DNA from 4 places in the Rhizobium acaciae genome. Region 2 is predicted to be linked to each of the others. Evidence: predicted binding sites of a transcription regulator. Region 2 holds the regulator's gene; each other region holds the start of a gene.
What was found. The regulator PhoB, encoded in region 2, activates phosphate uptake and scavenging genes when phosphate is short. The targets are predictions, from matches to a motif close to TGTCATNNANCTGTCAT.

Region 1: the regulator PhoB is predicted to act here: its motif matches at 1,417-1,433, upstream of OLZ32_RS25830 (DUF2794 domain-containing protein).
Region 3: the regulator PhoB is predicted to act here: its motif matches at 1,031-1,047, upstream of OLZ32_RS07100 (esterase-like activity of phytase family protein).
Region 4: the regulator PhoB is predicted to act here: its motif matches at 927-943, upstream of OLZ32_RS01865 (UDP-2,3-diacylglucosamine diphosphatase).

What each region holds. Positions count from the first base shown of each region.
Region 1 is NZ_JAPCZO010000017.1:164,178-166,378, reverse strand. It holds gene OLZ32_RS25835 (DUF1223 domain-containing protein) at 345-1,085, shown strand; gene OLZ32_RS25830 (DUF2794 domain-containing protein) at 1,456-1,857, shown strand; gene OLZ32_RS25825 (GNAT family N-acetyltransferase) at 1,944-2,201, opposite strand, start outside.
Region 2 is NZ_JAPCZO010000036.1:19,181-21,381, forward strand. It holds gene phoU (phosphate signaling complex protein PhoU) at 1-543, shown strand, start outside; gene phoB (phosphate regulon transcriptional regulator PhoB) at 677-1,360, shown strand; gene OLZ32_RS35840 (GcrA family cell cycle regulator) at 1,651-2,184, opposite strand.
Region 3 is NZ_JAPCZO010000003.1:276,847-279,047, forward strand. It holds gene OLZ32_RS07100 (esterase-like activity of phytase family protein) at 1-870, opposite strand, end outside; gene OLZ32_RS07105 (NAD-dependent epimerase/dehydratase family protein) at 1,117-2,100, opposite strand; gene OLZ32_RS07110 (helix-turn-helix domain-containing protein) at 2,198-2,201, opposite strand, start outside.
Region 4 is NZ_JAPCZO010000001.1:366,644-368,844, forward strand. It holds gene OLZ32_RS01860 (histidine phosphatase family protein) at 1-741, opposite strand, end outside; gene OLZ32_RS01865 (UDP-2,3-diacylglucosamine diphosphatase) at 975-1,817, shown strand; gene OLZ32_RS01870 (MFS transporter) at 2,029-2,201, shown strand, end outside.

The sequences.
Region 1 (2,201 bases), on a different contig from region 2:
CAGAGCATGATGCCGAAAAGTGTGAGCGGTTTTCGGACGACATCATGCTCTTCTTCTTTGATGTAGATCCGGATTCAGATTTTAGGCCGGGTCGGCCTAAAATCATCCGGATCTAGGAGACTTATTTGATAATAGCCGCCGGAAAGCAATCTCCGGCGGCTTTTCTTTGGTGCGACGACAGTATTTGGACGGGCTCACGATGATTTGTTTTATGCAAGTTCCCGTCGAGCTACGTCTCACCCGTTCGTGACTTTTCGTTTGGACCCGGAAGGATTATTCGTACGTTCATATGTCAGGGCCCCGGTTCAAACATGCCGTCGGCGCTGAAAAAGAGGTGCAGGTGAATGTCCCCCCGTTTTTTGATTCCGCTGATCGCCGGTGTTGTTCTCTCAGGCCCGCTACAGGCCGAAGACGGCACGCCGAAAGGTGTCGTCGAACTCTTCACGTCGCAGGGCTGCTCCTCCTGTCCTCCCGCTGATGCTGCTTTCCGCAAGCTGGTGAACCAGGGCGATGTTATCGCGCTCGCCTATCATGTCGATTACTGGAACTATCTCGGTTGGGCCGATACGCTGAGCTCCAAGGAAAACACCGAGCGGCAGTATGGCTATGCCAAGACGATGGGCCGCAGCAACGTCTACACGCCGCAGGCCATCGTCAATGGACGCGACCATCTGGCCGGCGCCGATCTGAATGGCATCAACAGCAAGATCGACACCTATAGCAGCGAAGGCAACGGGCTGACCGTTCCGATCAGTGCCGCGATGCGCGGCGACGAGCTGGAGATCAAGATCGGCGCGGGACAGGGCAAAGCCAATGTCGTGATGGTCTATTTCGACAAGGAAAAGACGATCGATGTCGAAAAAGGCGAGAACAGCGGCCAGAAGATCTCCTATCTGCACAGCGTCACCAATGTCGAAACCGTCGGCATGTGGGACGGCAAGGCGACCAGTCTGACGCTGCCGGCCAGCGTCCTGCAGCGGCCGCAGCTCGAGGGCTGCGCCATCCTGCTGCAATCGGCGACCGCAGACGGCGATCCGGCTGCGATCCTTGGCGCGACCGTGGTGATGGCTGGCAAAAATATCTGAGATTCATCCGGTTGCGGATGAAGTGCTGGGGCGGCCCGGCCGAGCGTATTCGGGGCTGGGGTTAAGGTCGATACGCTCCGCCGGGCCCTTTGGCGCGCTGGCGCCAAACTGGAATTCATAAATCTCCTGCAAATGAGGCGCTGTTTTGACTGAAATGCGGCGCTGCGGAGAAAGCGTTGCCCTGTCCAGTGCGTCATGCTTTCCGAAAATCGAACCCAACTTTCGCAAGGCACGATGCACTGACTCAAAGTGCTACAGCGACCTTGCGCGACAGACGTGCGGCGGAATGTGACGGCTGGCGCTCTTGCAATTTGCGGCGGCTCGGGCAAACTGTCACTCTCCTGTCACATGTGGAGGCCTTGTGAGACTGATGACAGATCAGCCGGATTTGCGACACGGCGAAAGCCGTTCCGTCGACCACAGTTCCTCAGTCGTCGTCGATCTCAGGGAATACAAACAAAGCAAGGACCCGCTTCCGGTGACCTTCCACCGGCGCGAACTGGACGCGATCCTCTGGATCTACGGCCGGATGGTCGGTGATGGTGAATGGCGCGACTACGCCATCGATCACCTGAAGGACAGGGCGGTCTTTTCCGTTTTCAAGCGTTCCGGCGAAATACCGCTCTTCCGCATCGAGAAAAATCCTAAGCTCGCCGCCAAGCAGGGCGCCTACTCCGTGATCAGCGGCAACGGGACGATCCTGAAGCGCGGTCACGAACTGAACCAGGTGCTGAAGGTCTTCGACAAGGCCCTGAAGCTCGTCGACAATTAAAGCGCGTCGCGCTTTAAGTCTTTGTTTTATGTATGTCGTTATCCCAAAGCCGTTGCACACTTTTGGGCGACATGCATTAAGCCATATCAGCCGTTAAACAGCGCGCCGGGATAGACGGACGGGTCCGGATCGGTGCTCATGCCTTCGCCAAGGGCGCGCTGCATGAACATCGTATCCAGCCAGCGGCCGTGCTTGTAGCCGGTGCCCTTCATCAGACCAACCTCCTCGAAGCCGGCCGTGCGATGAAGCGCGATCGAGGCAGGGCTGGCGCCGCCGATGACGGCTGCCATCTGACGAAAGCCGAGGGTGGTGCAGCGGATGATCAGTTCGGCGAGCAGCGCCTT
Region 2 (2,201 bases):
GATCACGCCGAACGCGAAATCGGCGACAAGGCGATCGTGACGATCGCCCGCCGTCAGCCAATGGCCTCGGACCTGCGTGAAATCATGGGTTCGATCCGCATCGCCGCCGATCTCGAACGCGTCGGCGACCTCGGCAAGAACACCGCCAAGCGCGTCATCGCCGTCCAAAGCACCGGCGTTCCCCGCAAGCTTGCCCGCGGCCTCGAGCATCTGTCCGAGCTGGCGCTCGTCCAGCTCAAGGAAGTGCTCGATGTCTACACCAATCGTTCAGCCGACAAGGCGAATGCGATCCGTGAACGCGACAACGAGATCGACGCGATGTACACCTCGCTGTTCCGCGAACTCCTGACCTACATGATGGAAGATCCGCGCAACATCACCAGCTGCACGCATCTTCTCTTCTGCGCCAAGAACATCGAGCGCATCGGCGACCATGCCACCAACATCGCCGAGACGATCTTTTACATGGCGACAGGCGCGCAGCCGGAAGGCGATCGTCCGAAGGATGACAGCGCCAACACCGTCGGCGCGGTCACAGAATAACCGCCCGCACCCGTCAATTGCGTGCGCGCCCGTCCGGGCGCGCAAAGAGGTCGCAGCCAATTTTTGAATTTGCGCAGGATGCATTGCTTAAATCACCCTGGTTTAAGGATCATGCGCGAGGAGACCGACACGCATGATCCCGAGAGTTGCAGTTGTTGAAGACGAGGAAGCCCTCAGCGTGCTTCTTCGCTACAATCTCGAAGCGGAAGGCTTCGAGGTCGATACCATCCTTCGTGGCGACGAAGCCGAAATGCGGCTTCAGGAGCGCACGCCCGATCTTCTCATCCTCGATTGGATGCTGCCGGGTGTCTCCGGCATCGAGCTCTGCCGGCGCCTGCGCATGCGGCCGGAAACCGAGCGCCTACCAATCATCATGCTGACGGCGCGCGGCGAAGAGAGCGAGCGCGTCCGCGGATTGTCGACGGGCGCCGACGATTATGTCGTCAAGCCCTTCTCGACCCCCGAACTCGTTGCCCGCGTCAAGGCGATGCTGCGCCGCGCCCGTCCCGAGGTGCTGTCGACGGTGCTGAAATGCGGCGATATCGAGCTCGACCGCGAGACCCATCGCGTCCATCGCAAGACCCGCGAAGTCCGCCTCGGCCCCACCGAATTCCGCCTGCTGGAATTCCTGATGTCGTCGCCGGGCCGGGTCTTCTCCCGCTCGCAGCTGTTGGATGGCGTCTGGGGCCACGATATCTATGTCGACGAGCGCACCGTCGACGTCCATGTCGGCCGCCTGCGCAAGGCGCTGAATTTCTCCAACATGCAGGACGTCATCCGCACCGTCCGCGGCGCCGGTTATTCGATGGAAGCCTGAGGGCTTTCATCCATTGTTTCAGCAAACATCTGCCCCTCACCCGGCCCTCATCCGGTCGCGCGTATGGCAGCCCCTCACCCTAACCCTCTCCCCCGTGAAAAACGGGGAGAGGGACGTGCCAAACGGGGCGTCAACGGGGACCGAGAGGGTGCGGCATACTTCCTTCGCCCCGTCAGAACGGGGAGAAGGTGCCGGCAGGCGGATGAGGGGCAGCCATCGGCACGAACCAAAATTGCATAAAAAAACGGGCCACTCGGCCCGTTTTCTGCATTCTAACAATGGTTGCCCGCTCAGCTAGCCCGCGCTGCTGCCCGGCGGCGTTCGTTGACCGGCTGGTAGGCGAGCTTCTGGTGATAGCTGCAATAGGGCGAATTATCGGGGGACTCGCAGCCGCAGAAATGGAAGTCGTCCTTCAGCGGATCGCCGACCGGCCACTTGCAGGTGCGCTCGGTCAGTTCCGTCAGGCCGAGGCGGCGCGAAATCGGCACCACCACATTGCCTCTCGGCACGTATTCCATTTCCTCGATCGTTTCGATCTCGATCTCTTCCTTCAGCATCGTCGCGCCCTGCTGGCGGGTGACGGTGCGGGTCGTGATCCGGGAGGCGTAGTTCGGCGCGCGCGGCGCCGATGTGTTGCGCTTCGGCGTTCGCGCCGCGGTGTTGGTGCCGCCGGCCTTGGCACGGCCCGGAAGGCACAGCCGGTGCACTTTGCCGATGACCGCGTTTCGGCTGACACCGCCAAGTTGTGCCGCGATCTGGCTCGCGCTCAGTCCTTCGGCCCAAAGCTTCTTGAGTTTCTCGACCCGCTCGTCTGTCCAGTTCATGCCCTGTCTCCACCTTT
Region 3 (2,201 bases), on a different contig from region 2:
ATTCTGGCGGGTCGAGCCGGAATCGCCGCCGTCCTGGCGGGCAGCCGATTGCAGCACAGCGATGATGAACTTACCATCAGGCGTCATCGCCATGCCTTCGAGACCCTGGTTGTTCTGGCGGCCGGTCTCCGGATCTTTCGGGTCCGGAGCGGAGGCGCCGGGACCGGGATTGTTGGAGGCAAAGCTCAACGCGCCCTTGCGCATCGGCAAAAGCGCCTTCGGCGGCTGGGTGGCAGAGAGCAGGTGGCCGTCAGCGGAGAAGTGATAGATATAAGGACCATATTCGTCGCTGACGAACATGGTGCCGTCGGCCATGCGGATGATGGCTTCATTGTCGAGCGCGATCTTGCCGTTCGTCGCCTGCGGCAGCGCGGGAAAACTACCGGCAGCAGGGCGGACGCCGGATTCCGGGTCGAGACCGGTCATGTCGCCGCCCTTGTCGTCGACGAAGAGTGTGGAATCGACGAGCTTTGCGTCGACGCCCGACTGTTCCTTGCCGGCCTCGGGTGCAGCACCCGGAGCGGTCGGCGTCAGGCCGATCGAGATGGTGTTCAGGCGTGGCCGGTAATCAACGGTGCCGAGGGCGTTGTAACCGCGGTCGGGCAACAGGTAGAGCGTGCCCCTGTAGCCGGCGCCGTCGCGGCTCCAGGCGGCGGGATCGATCGCCATGCCCGAGCCGGAACCGAAGGTCTCGCCGAGTTTGTCACGCTGGTTGGCCGGAATGCGGCCGATGCCCACCAGGCCCTTGTTGACGAAGGTGAGGCCGCCGACGGTGGCGGAATTCTCGGCCATTGCGACAACTGGCACGGCGGCGGATGCCGCGAGAACCGCGGCGAATAGCCGCGCTGTGTAAAGTCTGACATTCTTCATGGAAATACCCTCTCGGTCAAAAGCGCTCTCGAAACGGCTTCCGCCCGCAGGCTGGACACCGCTTCAAATGACACCCCGGCCTGGATTCGATATCCCGATGGCGCAACACGCCCTGGATTTCGTCGCCCCATATCCCCGGCAGACGGTCTATGACGGGATCGTGATATCTGGATGACACTTCTCAGCGAAAGCGTCATGCTGGAGATGAAGTCGGGCTTTCGCGTGTCCGCATTCCAGCTCGCTGCTCTATCCGACCGGGTAAGGCCCTTCGGCGAAGACCTCATCGTGGTAGCCCTTGGAGCCGACATTCAGCGCCAAAGGGCTTCGCCATTCCCTGTTGTCGCGCAGGCAATCGAGCACGAAACGGAAATCATATCGCGGCTGCCAGCCGAGTTCCCGCCTTGCGCGTTCGTTGACATAGACACGGTCGAGCGAAGGAAACATCTTCCAGCTGCGGGATGCGTAAAGGGCGCCTGCACCCGGGAACAGTCGTTCGACGACGTGAGGCGCGTCGCGCCGGATTGCGGCAAGATCGCTCGCCGAAAACGGCGTCGTGGCGGAGATGATGTAGCGGCCAAAGCCGATTGCCGGCGCCTTTTCGAGCGCCAGCAGATGGGCGCCGACCACGTCGCTGATATCGACGCGGCGGTGAAGAAGCTCGTTGGCCTGGGCGTTCTCTGCCGAATAGCCGTTGCGAATGTCAGGATCGTCGTCATTGTCGGGAAAGAAACGCGACGTCCTGAGAATGGCGACCGGCAGGCCGGACTTGCGGGCGAAGAGTTCGCACAGACCTTCGGCGGCGAGTTTCGTCACGCCGTAGATGTTTTTCGCGACGGGAAGCACGTCCTCGGTCACCCATGCCGCCGGTTCGCCGGCAGCCGGCGTCAATGCCGCACCGAAGGTGCTGGTGGTGCTGGTGAAGACGAAGCTTGCAACGTTGGCAGTGACCGCCTCTTCGAGCAGGTTGAGGGTGCCGGCGACATTGGTGTCGAGGAAATCGTAATTGTCGTGGGTTGCCACATGCGGTTTGTGCAGCGTCGCGGCATGGATGACGTGGCTGATGCCTGACATCGCCTGCCGGACGAAGGCGCGATCACCGATCGAGCCGACCATGTCGGTAAAAGCCGAGGGCTTGATATCGATGCCGCGCACCCAGCGGCTTTCCGCCCTCAAGGTCCGCATCAGCGCCTCGCCGAGATGGCCGGCACTTCCCGTCACCAGTATCGTCATCACATCGTCTCCTGACCGTTCGGCGGCGGACGCTATAAAGACTAAGGTTTTCAGACAACGCATAAATTATGCATGGGCGTGCAGGAAAGCTTGAGGCTCAG
Region 4 (2,201 bases), on a different contig from region 2:
CGGCTTCGGCGTGATCGTCACGTCGGCGCCATAGGCATCGCGCAGTTCGCCTTCCTGTCCTGGCTGCCGGTCGGCGGCCTGATGCAGCAGGATCGACTCGTATCCTTGCGAGCGCGTCCCCTCGATCAGGGTGATATCGGCGTTTCCGGGATTGTCGGAGCGCTCGAACCACTCGACAGGGCGGTGCAGGAAGTTCATTTCGATCGCGCGGTTGGTGACGCCATGGCCGACGATCACGAGGTTGTGGTCGCTATTTTCGGCATCGTGCATGACGGTCTGGAGGAACAGGCGCACCCGCTGGGCCACATCCGCCCGGCTTTCGCCATCCGGCGGCCGGGCGTAGAACTTGCCGCTGTTGCTGCGCAGCCTCGCCCATTTTTCGAACTCCTCGGGAAACTTCTGCTTCTGTTCGGCGTGGTCGTAGATTTCGGTGAAGAGACCGAAATCCTGCTCGCGCAGCAGATAATCCTCCCTGATATCGCCGACGAAGCTTTCCGGCAGGGCTTCGAGCAGCGCATCCTTGCTCTGCCGGGTTCTGAGAAAGGGCGAATACCAGATCTGCAGCTTGCCGAAACCCGCGCTCGGCAATGCTTGCAGGTAGGAGGCGATCACGCCGCCTGCCTCGAGAGCCTGCCGATGGCCCCATCGCGTCAGCGGCACGTTGTGATCGCCGAATTGGCGGTAGGCCTGTTCGTTGATGTTGCCGAGGGATTCGCCGTGGCGAACGAGAAAGAAACGCATCAGCCATCCCGCCTTGTCGGATATGAATCGCCGTCATCATGAACGCCCTGAATGCGTAGGGCAACCTTGTCGGCGGGGCTGGCGGCGACGGCATCCGGCCCGCGTGGCGACGGGCATACTGCCTGCGCGGCGAACGGCCATGCGGCCGCGCGGGATGAACAGGTTTGCAGGGCTTTTCCCCAGCTTGTCATCTTCCTGAAACACGAGTCTGGTTTTGGAAGGTTAGATGAAAGATGGGACATGAGCGGCAGCTCGTGAAAGACATGATGGAACCCAGACATTTCCGCACGCTCTTCATTTCCGATGTCCATCTCGGCTCGAAGGCCGCGAAGGCCGACTTCCTGCTGGATTTCCTGCGCCACCACGAGGCCGATACGATTGTGCTCGTCGGCGATATCGTCGACGGCTGGCGCCTGAAGCGCAGCTGGTATTGGCCGCAGGTCTGCAACGACGTCGTCCAGAAACTGTTGCGCAAGGCGCGCAAGGGCACGCGCGTCGTCTATATTCCCGGCAATCACGACGAATTCCTGCGGGCCTTCCCGGGCATGCATTTCGGCGGCATCGAGGTCGTCGAGCGCATGATGCATGACGGCGCCGACGGCAAGAAATATCTTATCCTGCACGGCGACGAGTTCGACGTCGTCGTCCGCAACGCCCGGCTGCTCGCCTATCTCGGCGACTGGGCCTATGACACGGCGATCCGCATCAACATCATCCTGGCGGCGGTGCGCCGCCGGCTGGGCATGCCTTACTGGTCGTTTTCGGCCTGGGCGAAGCTGCAGGTCAAGCATGCCGTCAATTTCATCGGCGAATTCGAGCGCGTCGTGGCCGAGGAAGCCCGCAAAAACGGCGCCGACGGGGTGATCTGCGGACATATCCATCATGCCATCATCCAGGATATGGACGGCATCCGCTACATCAACACCGGCGATTGGGTGGAAAGCTGCACGGCGGTCGCCGAACACGAGGACGGCACCTTCGAACTGATCACCTGGCGGTCGCTCGCCAGCAGTGTGCCGGCGCTTGCCGCCATCGGAATGCATGACGAGGGTGAGCTGGCCCCGCAGGCCGCCTGATCTTGGTGCCCGGGCTTTACAGCACCGCATGTCTTTTCAGACGCGCAAAGGACGCCGTAGCACTTTGAAATTTTGCAGTAGGAATTTAGCCGTTACCGTCAGGCGACAGGCCCTATTTATTTTCTAAAACGTTTCAGAACGGCTATTTCTCGCAATAGTCGCTTCCAGGGTGGTGTGTTAGGACAACGACGAGTTTCCTTCAGGTCCACCCATGATTCCCGCTCAAAATTCCCCGACGGGTGAGGGAGCGCCGCCGCGCTTCCGGCTGCTCAGTGCGCTTTCCTATTGCGCGCCGCTGCTCGTCAACGGCATCGTCCTGCCGTTCTTCCCCGTCTGGCTTGCGGGCCACAGCTTCAGCGACCACGAAATCGGTGTGATCCTGGC